Regions from separate parts of the Promicromonospora sp. NPDC060204 genome, predicted to be linked through region 1. Evidence: predicted binding sites of a transcription regulator. Region 1 holds the regulator's gene; the other holds the start of a gene.
The links. Region 1 encodes HrcA, which represses chaperone genes, less so after heat shock. Its sites were predicted from a motif close to TTNGCACTCGNNNNNNNCGAGTGCNAA; they were not measured.
Positions count from the first base shown of each region.

Region 2: groES (co-chaperone GroES) is a predicted target of HrcA. The motif match lies at 4,844-4,870, and genes of this name have one in related genera.

Region 1 is NZ_JBHWZO010000267.1:1,158-7,587, forward strand. Features, by position in the region: gene ACFWEJ_RS24400 (DUF3097 domain-containing protein) at 1-280, opposite strand, end outside; gene ACFWEJ_RS24405 (ATP-binding protein) at 407-3,256, opposite strand; gene ACFWEJ_RS24410 (hypothetical protein) at 3,366-3,545, opposite strand; gene hrcA (heat-inducible transcriptional repressor HrcA) at 3,933-4,952, shown strand; gene dnaJ (molecular chaperone DnaJ) at 4,990-6,111, shown strand; gene ACFWEJ_RS24425 (16S rRNA (uracil(1498)-N(3))-methyltransferase) at 6,122-6,430, shown strand, end outside.
Region 2 is NZ_JBHWZO010000070.1:688-7,117, reverse strand. Features, by position in the region: gene ACFWEJ_RS11370 (FAD-dependent oxidoreductase) at 1-737, shown strand, start outside; gene guaB (IMP dehydrogenase) at 836-2,350, opposite strand; gene ACFWEJ_RS11360 (MerR family transcriptional regulator) at 2,418-3,677, opposite strand; gene ACFWEJ_RS11355 (WhiB family transcriptional regulator) at 3,869-4,156, shown strand; gene groES (co-chaperone GroES) at 4,365-4,661, opposite strand; gene ACFWEJ_RS11345 (SAM-dependent methyltransferase) at 4,997-6,265, shown strand; partial or broken gene ACFWEJ_RS11340 (YbdK family carboxylate-amine ligase) at 6,310-6,430, shown strand, end outside.

The DNA of each region.
Region 1 (6,430 bases):
GGTTCACGACGGGCGCGGTGAGCACGACGGGCTTGCCCTCGACCCAGAACCCCGGGCCGAGCGGGAAGGTGCGGGTGCGTCCGCGGCGGTCCTCCAGGACCACCACGTGCATGCCGCCCGACTTCTCGACGCGCACCACGGCGCCGACCCAGCCGGTCTCGACCTCCTCGACCACGAGGCCCAGCTCGGCGGGCGTGGGCTGCGACGTCGGCCGCCGCCCTCGCTGCGCGCCAGGGAACTGGGGGGACAGCACATCGGCTCCATACCGTTCGTCGACCACGCGGCGAGCCTAGGTCGCCCCTCCCGTTGAGTGCTGGATATCCGTGCTCCCGGAGTGTCATTCGGCGCAGATAGCCCGCACTCAACGAGGCCGGGAGGGCGGGGCGGGCGGGGTAGGCGGGTCGGGTCAGCGGCTCGCGCGAAGCGCCGCCTCCGTGCGGGTGGCGACGCCGAGCTTGCGGAGGATCGCCGAGACGTGCACCGACGCGGTCTTGGCCGAGATGAACAGCCGCTCGGCGATCTGCCCGTTCGTCAGGCCCTCGGCCACCAGGGCCAGCACCTGCCGCTCGCGGGCGGTGAGCGCGTCCGTCCCCGCGCCCGACGGCGGAGGGCCGGCCGCCCCCTCCACCAGGCCCGCGCGGTCGATCAGGCCCTGCGCCTGCCGGACGACCAGTCCCGCACCGATCTTCTCCGCCTCCACGACCGCCGAGCCGAGCGCCGCCCGGGCCCCGGCCCGGTCGGCGACGTCGAGCAGCCGCGCACCCTCGCGGTACAGCGCGTACGGGCGCAGGTGCACGGGTCCGGGACCGGGCAGGTCGGCGACCGTCGTCCAGGGTCCGGTCCCGAGCTCCGCCTCGAACAGCGCCGACCACAACGGGAACGTCGGCCAGCGCGCGCACGCGGCGAGGGCCGCGCGGTAGGGGGCGTCGTCGACGTCCTGCCCGGCGGCGCCCAGCCGGGCGATCGCCTGGGCCGCCACGCCGAGCTGTTGCAGATCGTAGGCCAGCATGCACGGGCGGTCCGAGGCGACCACCACCGACATGCGCTCCAGGGCCTCGGCCGGATCGTCGCGCAGCAGCGCGAGCTCCGCCAGCGTCACGCTGGTGCGCGACCTGATCTGCTCCTCCAGGCGCCCGAACCGCTCCCAGCTCGGGGCCCTGCGGCGCGCCTCGGCCTGCGCCTGCTCCACCTCGCCGCGCCACATCATGAGCCAGATCCGGCGCTCGCTGAGGTAGGCGGAGTACACGCTGTCGTGGATCGGCGGGATCGTGCGCTCGTACCAGGCGGCGGCCTCGGCCCAGTCGCCGCGCCCGATCTGTGCCTCGGCGAGGTTTCCCTCGATCATGAGCCGGGTCGAGTCGGACGAGCCGTGCCGACGCGCGGCACCCATCCCCTCCTCGGCGATCTCCGCCGCCCGGCCCCAGTCACCCACGACGAGCCGGGCGTCCGACCCGTTGACGTAGTACCGGCTCAGCCCGTGCCAGGTGTCCCCGGCCGCCTCGCGGCCGGCGTCGATCTCCGCGAAGCCGCCGGTGTCGCCGAGCTGCACCCGGCTCACGCCCCGCAGGTTCAGCGTGACGGACACGACCTCGGCGTCGCCGATCGCACGGGCGGCGTCGTGGGCAGCCGTCGCGGCCTCGATCGCCTCCCGGGGCCTGCCGCCGAGCATCGCGCGGCGCGCCCGCAGCATCAGGAGCTGGCCGCGCACGACGTCGTCCCGGCCGGGCTCGACGAGCGCCAGGGCCCGTTCGATGAGCTCGGGCCCCTCGTCCGAGCCGGCGTGGCCCGCGATGAGCGCCGCGTCGGAGAGCATGCCGACGAGTCCCGCCGGGTCGTCCTCGGGCCACTCGGCGATCGCCTCGTGCGCCACTGCCAGGGCGCGGGCGGTCCGGGTCGAGCCGCGCAGGACCTCGGCGACCGAGCGCAGCAGCTCGTGGTGCGGCAGCCCGGCGACGGCCTCCGGTTCGCGCACCTGCTCCCAGAGCTCCAGGGCCCGTTCGCCCAGCGCGACCGCGGTGGACGACGCCGCGCCCGCCGCGGCCGTCCGGTGCCCCTCGACGGCCGCCGCCAGCGCCTTGTCCGGCAGCCCCGCGCGCCACCAGTGGTCGGCGATGCGGGACAGCTTCGCCACCGAGTGGGCGCGCCGGACGAGGGCGCGCTCCAGGGCCCGCGCGTACGCGGCGTGCAGGCGGTGCCGCTCGCCGGGCAGCAGCTCGGCGTACACGGCCTCCTGGACCAGCGCGTGCCGGAAGGCGTACCCGACCTCGGTGACCACCAGCACCTGGGCCTCGACCGCCTCGCGGACGGTCTCCTCCGCCTCGGCTCCGGTCTGCGGGGCGTGCTGTCCCGGGCCGGTCGAGGCGTCCGCCAGGACGTCGTCGAGCACGTCGTACCAGACGCGCGGGCCGGCGGCGGCGACCACGCGGCACAGCGACCGGGCCTCCCGGCTCAGGTTCCAGTAGCGCAGCAGGAGGATGTCGCGCAGGGAGTCGGGCAGGTCGGTGCCGAGAAAACCGACCAGCTCCTCGACGTAGAAGGGGACGCCCTCGCTGCGGTCCGCCAGGTCGGCGAGCTGCTCGGCGTCGAGGCCGACGTCGAGCAGGTCCTGCGCCATCTCGTGGACCTCGGGCTCGCCCAGGCGCGTCAGCTCGAGTCGCGTGGTGAGCCGCGCCCGGTCGAGCTCGGCCAGGACGACGCGGAGGGGGTGCGCGCGCGAGACGTCGTCGCTGCGGTAGGTGAGCAGCAGGAGCAGCCCGGGGGGCGTGGTGCGGGCGAGGCGGAGCGCGACGGCGCGCGTGACGTCGTCGGACCAGTGCAGGTCCTCGATGACCACCACGACGGGTCGTTCGCCCGCGAGCCCGGCGAGCAGGTCGGTGAGGACCTCGGGGACGCGGTCGGCCCCGGCATCGGGCGCGGGTGCGACGAGCTGGGGGGCGAGGGCGGACAGGGCGCCGGCCGAGGGTCCGGCCGCGGCGACGACCGCCTCGGGGCCCATCGTCCGGACAACGCCGGCCAGGAGTCCGACCAGGGCGGCGTACGGGAGGGGCCCGGAGCCCTCGTCGGCGCACTGGCCGACGATCACGTGGGCGTCGTCGGCCCGGGAGGTGAGCTCGTCGAGCAGGCGGGTCTTGCCGATCCCGGCCTCGCCGGCGATCACCAGGGTGCGGCTGCCGCCCGCGCGGACGTCGGCGAGAGCGGCCTCGAGCGCGCCGAGCTCGGGGGCTCGGCCCACCAGGCGGGCACGGGGGACCGGCATGGGCTCATCGTCCCATGCCGGTCCGTGGTCGTTCCGCTCTTTTCCGTCGGCCTGCCCGCCGTCTCCGTGGGCCGGCCCGCTGCCCGGCACGGTCGCCCTCCCCGCGGGATCAGGCGACGCGCGGCCGGACGGCGTCGGCCGCCCGGGCGCCGCGCTCGGCGGTGCGCCGCACGGCGGCCTGACGGCGGGCCGCGTCCTTCTGCTCACGGGCCACACGGGCCCGCTCGTTGCGCTGGTCGGTCTCCTGCTCGTTGCGGCGGTACTCGGCGTAGTCCGAAAAACCGAACATGGTGTTCCTCCTGGTGTCACCGCCGGCCCCTCGCCGGCAGTGATTCCAGGTTCGTCTGTGAGGTACGTCGCGCGGATCGGGCGGTCGCCGCATCTTTTCCTACGGGTTCGCGGTGCGGGGTGGGCGCGCCTAAGGCATCGCCCTATGCTCGGTGCTCAGCCCTCGGCGAACGGTAGGACATGCAGGTCAGCCGCGTGTTCGCCGGGGCGGGACGGCGTGGCCGGCCCGGGTGCGCACGGCGTGCGGCGGGTCGGCGACCCGGCGGGTGGCGCGTGCCGCGTAGGATTGGCACTCGGTCGGTGAGAGTGCTGGAAGGCAGTGTCGGTGAGCGGGCCGGAACCCGGGTGCACGTCCCGGACGTTCTACCTGGGGACGGAGGTGAGCGCGGTGAGCGAGGAACGCAGACTCGATGTCCTGCGGGCCATCGTGGAGGACTATGTCCGCACACGGGAGCCCGTCGGTTCGCGCATCCTCACGGAGCGCCACCAGCTCGGCGTCTCCCCGGCCACGGTCCGCAACGACATGGCCGCCCTGGAGGAGGCCGGGCTCATCGCCCAGCCGCACACCTCGGCGGGGCGCATCCCCACCGACAAGGGCTACCGCCTCTTCGTGGACCAGCTCGCCGAGGTCCGGCCGTTGTCCGTCCCGCAGAAGCGGGCCATCGAGACCTTCCTCTCCGAGGCGGTCGACCTGGACGACGTCGTGGCCCGCGCCGGGCGGCTCATCGCCCAGCTCACCGGCCAGGTCGCCGTGGTGCAGTACCCGTCGCTGCGGCGGTCCGGGCTGCGGCACCTGGAGCTCGTGCCGACGGCCGAGGGGCGGCTCCTCGTCGTCGTCATCACGGACACCGGCCGGGTGGAGCAGCGCTTCCTCGACGTGCCGGTCGACCTGGACGACGGCACGCTCGGCGAGCTGCGCGCCCGCCTGAACGCGGCGACCGCCGGCCGCCGGCTCGCCGACCTCGGTGACGTGTTCGCCGGGGTCGCCGAGGCGATGCCGGCCGAGCACCGCCCGCTGGCGACGGCCGTCGCCGAGGTGGTCACCGCCGCGCTCGCCGAGGAGAGCGAGGAACGGATCGTGCTGACCGGCCAGGCCAACCTGGCACGGTCCGGCATGCGTTTCGAGCAGGGCCTGCGGCCCGTCCTGGAGGCGCTCGAGGAGCAGGTCGTCCTGCTCGGCCTCCTCACCGACATGACCGACGACGCCAAGGTGGCGGTGAGCATCGGGCACGAGAACCGGCTGGCGGGACTGGCGGAGACCTCCGTCGTCACGTCCGGCTACGGCTCGTCCGACGGCGACACCGTCGCGATCCTGAGCTCGATCGGCCCCACCCGTATGGACTATCCGGGCACCATCGCCGCGGTCCGCGCCGTCGCGCGCTACCTGTCGCGAGTGCTGCCTGGCTGACCCGAACTTCCACAAACCTCCCCACAAAGAGAGACCTGTGACCGACTACTACGAGATTCTCGGTGTTCCGCGCGACGCCTCGCCCGAGCAGATCAAGAAGGCATACCGCAAGCTGGCCCGCGAGCTGCACCCGGACGTGGCCGGCGACGCGGGCGAGGACCGGTTCAAGGACGTCGCGCGCGCGTACGAGGTGCTGTCCAACCCCGACAAGCGCCAGCAGTACGACATGGGCGTCGACCCGACGTCCCCCGGCGGCGGCGCGGGCGGCGGGTTCGGCGCCGGGTTCGGGTTCCAGGACATCTTCGAGACCTTCTTCGGCGGCGGGCAGCCGACCGGGCCCGTCCCGCGCGCCCGGCGCGGCAACGACGCACTCGTGCGCCTCGACCTCGACCTCGCCGAGGCCGTGTTCGGCGCCAAGCGCGAGATCCAGGTCGACACCGCGGTGGTCTGCAACACCTGCGGCGGCGACGGCGCGCGGCCGGGCACCCACGCCCGCACCTGTGACGTCTGCCAGGGCCGCGGCTCCGTGCAGCGTGTCGCCCGCTCGTTCCTCGGCCAGGTCATGACCAACCAGCCGTGCTCCGCCTGCGGCGGCTTCGGCACCGTGATCCCCGAGCCCTGCACCGACTGCTCCGGCGAGGGCAGGGTGCGCTCGCGGCGCACCGTCGCGGTCAACGTGCCCGCGGGCGTCGACACCGGCACGCGCATCAAGCTCTCCGCGCAGGGCGAGGTGGGCCCCGGTGGCGGCCCCGCCGGCGACCTTTACGTCGAGATCCGCGAGCGCGCGCACGACACGTTCGTGCGGCGCGGCGACGAGCTGCACTGCACCCTCCAGGTGCCGATGACGGCGGCCGCGCTCGGCACCGTGCTCGAGCTCGACACGCTGGACGGCCTGCAAGAGATCGACCTGCGACCGGGCACGCAGCCCGGCCAGGTCATGACCCTCAAGGGTCTCGGCGTGGGGCACCTGCACTCCAACGGGCGCGGCGACCTCAACGTGCACATCGAGGTCCACGTCCCCACGAACCTCGACGAGGAGCAGACCGCGCTGATGCAGCAGCTCGCGACGCTGCGCGGCGAGGAGCGGCCCGAGCCGCGGCTCGCCACGGTCCAGGGCGGCGTCTTCTCGCGCCTGCGCGACAAGCTCAGCGGGCGCTGACCGCGCACCCATGAGCGCGCCAGTCTTTCTCGCCGAGGCGTCCGCCGCGCACCCGCTGTCCGAGTACGGCGCGGGCGCGCTCTACGTGCTCGACGGCGCCGAGGGCCGGCACGCCGGCGTCGTCCAGCGGCGCGGGCCGGGGGAGCGGATCGACGTGGTCGACGGCGCCGGCGTGCGCCTGCGGACCGTCGTCGAGGCCGTGCACGGCGCCGAGGTGCACCTGCGCGTCGAGCAGGCCGTCGTCGAGCCCGTGCCCGACGTCGTCGTGACGCTCGTCCAGGCCCTCGCCAAGGGCGACCGCGACGAGATGGCGATCGAG
Region 2 (6,430 bases), on a different contig from region 1:
TGGACACGACCTACCAGTACCTGGTGCGGGCCATCGGCTCCCACAACGTGGAGTTCGAGTCGCCCGTCACCGGCGTCGAGAACACCGGCCGCGGGGTCAAGGTCACGTACACGCCCCGGAACGGGAGGGCGCGGCAGATCGAGGCGGACTTCGCCGTCGTCGCGGCGCCGGCGGGCCTCATGCGCCGGTGGGACACCAACTGGGGCACGGAGATCGACGCGGCGCTCGGCGAGTTCGCCGTCGGCTCCCCCGCGGGCAAGATCGGCCTGCAGTACAAGTCGCGGTTCTGGGAGGACGACCACCGGATCTTCGGCGGGATCACCGAGACCGACATGGACCTGGCCCACGTCTGGTACCCGTCGTACGGCTACGGCGAGCGCAAGGGGCTGGTGGTGGGCTACTACAACACCGGCACCAACGCCCGCACCTACGCCGACCTGACGCCGAAGCAGCGCGAGCTGCGCGCCGTCGAGCAGGGCGTGAAGATCCACGGCGAGAAGTACCGCAGCGAGCTGGAGAGCTCGTTCTCCATCGCCTGGCACAAGGTGCCGTACGTCGAGGGCGCCTGGGCCTACCCGAACACGTCCTCGGCGGGCTTCCGCCTGCTCCAGCAGGGGGCGGGCAACGTGTACTTCGCGGGCGACTGGATGTCAGAGGTGTCCGCGTGGCAGCACGGCGCCTTCTGGTCCGCCCGCTACGCGGTGCAGGCCCTGCACGCGCGCGTCATGTCGAGCTGACCTGCCCCGACAAGGTCAGCCCCCACAACGTGTCAGACCCACAGGCCACCCGAGGGACCTGTGGGTCTGACACGTCGTGCGGGTCGGACAGGTGCGGGTCAGAACCCGCTGTAGTTCGGCGCCTCGACCGTCATCTGCACGTCGTGCGGATGGCTCTCCTTGAGCGACGCCGACGTGATGCGGACGAACCGGCCCTCGGCCTGCAGCTCCGGGACGGTGCGCGCACCGGTGTAGAACATCGTCTGGTGCAGACCGCCGATGAGCTGGTGCGCCACGGTGGCCAGCGGCCCCTTGTACGCGACCTGGCCCTCGATGCCCTCGGGCACGATCTTGTCGTCGCTGGTGACCTCGGCCTGGAAGTACCGGTCCTTGGAGTAGGACTTCTTGCCGCGCGAGGACATGGCGCCCATCGAGCCCATGCCGCGGTAGGTCTTGAACTGCTTGCCGTTGACGAGCACCAGGTCGCCCGGGGTCTCCTCGCAGCCCGCGAACAGCGAGCCCAGCATCACGGACTCGGCGCCGGCCACGATGGCCTTGCCGATCTCGCCGGAGTGCTTGAGGCCGCCGTCGGCGATGACGGGCACGCCCGCCGGCTTGCAGGCGAGCGACGCCTCGTAGACGGCGGTGATCTGCGGCACGCCCACGCCGGTCACGACGCGGGTGGTGCAGATGGAGCCCGGTCCCACGCCCACCTTCACGGCGTCGGCCCCGGCGTCGACGAACGCCTGCGCGCCCTGGCGCGTGGCGACGTTCCCGCCGATCACCTGGACGTCCTTGGTGGCCGGGTCGGTCTTGAGCCGCTTGACCATGTCGATCAGCATCCGCACGTTGCCGTGCGCGGTGTCGGCCACGAGCACGTCCACGCCGGCGTCGATCAGGGCGGTGGCCCGCTGCCACGCGTCACCGAAGTAGCCGATCGCGGCGCCGACCATGAGGCGGCCCTGGCCGTCCTTGGACGAGTTCGGGAACTGCTCGGACTTCACGAAGTCCTTGACGGTGATGAGCCCCGTGATGCGGCCGTCGGGGTCGATCAGCGGCAGGCGCTCCAGCTTGTGCTTGCGCAGCAGCAGCGTGGCGTCGTCCCGCGAGATGCCGGCCGGGCCGGTGATCAGCGGCTGCGGCGTCATCACCTCGTCCACCTTGGTGGTGGCCCACTCGGCGACGGGCGTGAAGCGCAGGTCGCGGTTGGTGACCATGCCGATGAGCTTGTTCTCGGCGTCGACCACCGGGAAGCCGGAGATCCGGAACTGGCCCGCGAGGGTGTCGAGCTCCTCGAGCGTGGCGTCCGGGCCGATCGTGACGGGGTTGGTGATGATGCCGGTCTGCGTCCGCTTCACGAGGTCCACCTGGGTGGCCTGGTCCTCGATGGAGAGGTTGCGGTGCAGCACGCCGAGGCCACCCTGACGCGCCATGGCGATCGCCATGGCCGACTCGGTGACCGTGTCCATCGCCGCTGAGATCAGCGGGATCTTGAGCGAGATCTCGCGCGTGAGGCGAGACGTCGTGTCGATGTCCGACGGCGCCAGGTCGGAGTAACCCGGCAGCAGCAGGACGTCGTCATAGGTGAGCCCGAGGAAACCGAACGGGTCGCCCGGCGAGGTCTGGTCCGTCATGGAGCAAGTCTACGGCCGCCGCGACCGCAGATCTCGGCCGGGCCGTGGTACCGGCCCGAGGCGTGCGTCACCTCGCCTTGATGACGGCGAGCACCTCGTGCAGCAGCCCTGTGAACGAGCGCACCCGCTGCACCGTGGGCCCGAACGGCAGCTCCGTCGCCGCCGCGTCGGCCCGCAGACCCACGAAGATCGGCAGCTCCGGGTAGCTCTCGTTCACCGCGTGCACGACGTCGAGGTCCGGCTTGTTCTGCGTCGTCGCCAGCACCACCGCCGTCGGGCGGACCATGGTGACCAGCTCGACCGAGCGGTGCGTGCTCGCGGGTCCCGTGACGATGCGCGCCATCGAACCCTGGGCGGCCAGCGCGGCGGCGAGCGCGTGCGCCGAGAGTGGCACCACCTCGTCGGGGGCGGCGAACACCAGCACGATCTTGCGCATCCGGCTCGGGTGGTTGGCCGGCGGGCCGCCCGCCTCGACCATGACCCGCTCGAACTCCTCGATGTAGTTGCGCAGCGCGCGCAGCGCGGCCGTCGCAAGCACGACCTCGGGCATCTCGCCGGGGCCGGCCAGGACCGTCCGCTCCGACAGCCGGAGCCAGGCGGGCTCGACGAGCTCGGTCCACCAGGTGGCCGGGTCGCCGTCCGGGCCGAGCACGAGGAGGTTGTCGCAGGCGGTCCGGCTGTACGCCAGGGCGGCGTCGACCAGGGCGGACACCCGGCCCGACGTCGGCGCCGGGGAAGCGGCGGACCGCGGCCCGCCGGCCGGTGCCGGGGCTCCGCCGCCGGTCGCGCCACCGGGCAGGGCCCGCAGCCGCGCACGGCCGCGAGGCTCCTCGGACCGCTCGCCGCCGGATGCCGGGGCAGGGTCGTCAGCCTCGTCGTCGGAGGTGGCCCGAGGCTCGTCCGCCTCCTCGACGACCTCGTCGTCCGGGTCGCCCGGGGCCTCGACGGTGCCGACGAACTGCTCCGCGAAGTCGTGCTCGTCGACGTCCGCCCCGCCCTCGACCTGGACCGCCGGCAGCGCCGGGGCGGTGCGGGTGGCGACCTCGAGCTCGGCGTCCCCCGCCTCGACGGCGGCACGCGCGGCGTCCACCGGCGCCACGCCCTCCAGGGTCAGTCGGCGCATCACCAGGAGCCGGGCGACGTCGTCCGGCGTGTAGCGACGATGCGATCCGGCGGTGCGGCCCGAGGGTCCGAGGCCGTATCTGCGGTCCCACGTGCGGAGGGTCGCAGGAGCGACCCCGAGGCGGCGGGCAACGGCGGCGACAGCCAGTCCGGGGCTGGATGTACGTGACCCGCCCGAGTTCTGGGCGGGTCGCGAAGAAGTCATGGACTCGATTCTGCCGACCCGGCCCTCTCCGCGCCACTGCGAAACCCGGCGTGCCGCCGATCTCGGTGGATTTCGGTTCACAATCATACAAATCCGGTCAGTGTCGACCTGCTTCTCGCTGGCCCGATTCGAACCCGATGGCGCGAAATTGCCTCTTGAACAACTTCTGCACAACTTGTAAGTTGTTCGCCATGACGGAGATCTCGAGGCTTCCCGGTCCGGTGATGGAACTGTGGGAATGGCAGTACCAGGGCGCGTGCCGCGACGCGGACGACACCCTCTTCTTCCACCCCGAGGGTGAGCGCGGATCGACCCGCCGCAGGCGCGCCGAGGCCGCCAAGGCGATCTGCCGCTCCTGCCCCGTGATGATGCAGTGCCGCGAGCAGTCGCTCCGCGTGCGCGAGCCGTACGGCGTGTGGGGCGGGCTCAGCGAGGACGAGCGGTCGGCGATCCTCGCCGGCAAGTCCGTCTCCGCCTGACCCAGGGTGCACAACTTCTGACGCTCGAGGCGTGACGCGTTTCTGCCGCACGCCCGCTTCTGATGCAACACCCGCTTGCGACGCACGCCGCTGTGAACGCACGCCTGCTTCGATGCCGAAGCAGCACCAGCCACGACGGTCTCCGGACAGGACGAAGGCCCCGCACCGATCCGGTGCGGGGCCTTCGTCTGTCTGGCGCGGGCTGGAATCAGCCCACGACCACCGCGAGGACGTCGCGGGTCGAGAGCACCAGGTACTCCTCACCCGCGTACTTGACCTCGGTGCCGCCGTACTTGGAGTAGATCACCTTGTCACCGACGGCGACGTCCAGCGGCACACGGTTGCCGTTGTCGTCGATACGGCCCTGGCCCACGGCCAGAACCTCGCCCTCCTGGGGCTTCTCCTTGGCGGTGTCCGGGATGACCAGGCCGGAAGCGGTCGTGGTCTCGGCTTCGAGAGCCTTGACGACGATCCGGTCCTCGAGCGGCTTGATGGGGACCGACACGTCGGACCTCCCTCTTTCGTGAGCGGATCGAGTGATCAGCTGCGTGGTTGACTTCAGGGGCTCGAACGTTCGACGGTCCGCCGTCGTCGCGGGTGCCGGCGGGCACGAACGTCTGGGTCCTCCGCCGAGGGTCCCGACTACCGGGATCCGCGGCGATGAACAACCCCAAATCTAGGTCGGCGCTAGCACTCGGTCAAGGCGAGTGCCAATCGCGTGGAGCACCTCACACGCCCGGCGCACGACGCGCCGTCCGCACTTCGAGATCTGGCCATCTCCACGAAAAGGTTGCGTGCAGCCACTCGTCATGACCTGGACAAACGTGGAAAGATCTTCCCATGGATGCGGCGATTCTGAGCAAACTCCTCAGCCCTGACGGCTGGGCCCTGCTTGCGGCTCTTCCGCCGTACGACGAGCGTGACGCGATGAAGACCGTGACCACCCTGCGCGCCCAGGGCGTCGCGGCGGACCTCGCGGCCGCCGTGGTCACCCAGTCCCGGCTGCGCGCCCGGGCACGGACCAAGTTCGGTGACTTCGCCGACGGGATGCTGTTCACCGCGGACGGTCTGGAGCAGGCCACGCGGCTCGTCGTCGCGGCGCTGCACGCCCGACGGTACCTCGACGCGGGCGTGACCACCCTCGCCGACCTCACCTGCGGCATCGGCGCCGACTCCCTCGCCTTCGCCGGCACGGGCCTGCGCGTCGTCGCCACCGACCTCGACGAGTGCACCGCCGCGATCGCGCAGTGGAACCTGCGCCACTTCCCCGAGGCGGAGGTGCGGCACGCCGACGGCCTGGCGCTCGACCTGCGCGCCGAGGGGATCGACGCCGTCTACGCCGACCCCGCCCGGCGCGTGCGCGGCGGGCGGGGCGGCCGGAACAGCCGCATCTTCGACCCGCGCGCCTACGAGCCCCCGCTCGACTCCGTCTGGGCGCTGCGGGAGTCGGTGCCGGCCGTCGGCATCAAGGTGGGTCCGGGCATCGCGCACGAGGGGCTGCCCGACGACGCCGAGACCCAGTGGGTCTCGGTCAACGGCGACGTGGTCGAGGCCGGGCTCTGGTTCGGCTCGCTCGCGCCCGACGGTCCCGGCCGCTCGGCGCTCGTGCTGCGTTCGTTCACCGACGACGACGGCAAGGAGCACACCCTCAGCCGCACCCTGCGCGGCGACGGCACGGAGCCGGACGTCGGCGCCGTCGGACAGTATCTCTACGAGCCCGACGGCGCGGTCATCCGGGCCGGGCTCGTGGGCGAGGCGGCCGCCGAGCTGGGCGGACGCCTCGTCGACCCGACCATCGCGTACGTCACCACCGACGACCCCGCCGCGCTGCCGTCGGCCCGGCCCGCCGTGGCCGCCGGGGCGCAGGCCCCGATCGCGACCGGATACCGGGTGCTCGACACCATGCCGTTCGGCCTGAAGCGGCTCAAGTCCTATCTCCGCGACCGGAACGTCGGACGCATCACGATCAAGAAGCGGGGCACCGCGGTGGTCCCCGAACAACTTCGCAAGCAGCTCGTACTCACCGGAACCGAGGAGGCGACGATCGTGCTCACCCGTGTGGCAGGCAACCAACAGGTACTCCTCGTCGAACCGCTGGGAGCCGTATGAGCTCGCCGGTACGGCTCGGCTTCGGCGATTCCCCACGATCGACCGTGGGCCTCGAGTGGGAGATCGGGCTCGTCGAGCCCGGCAGTGCCGACCTGTGCCAGGCGGGCCCGGAGGTGCTCGAGGCTCTCGGGCGCGACGGCGGCAACCAGCGGCAGGGCCCCGAGG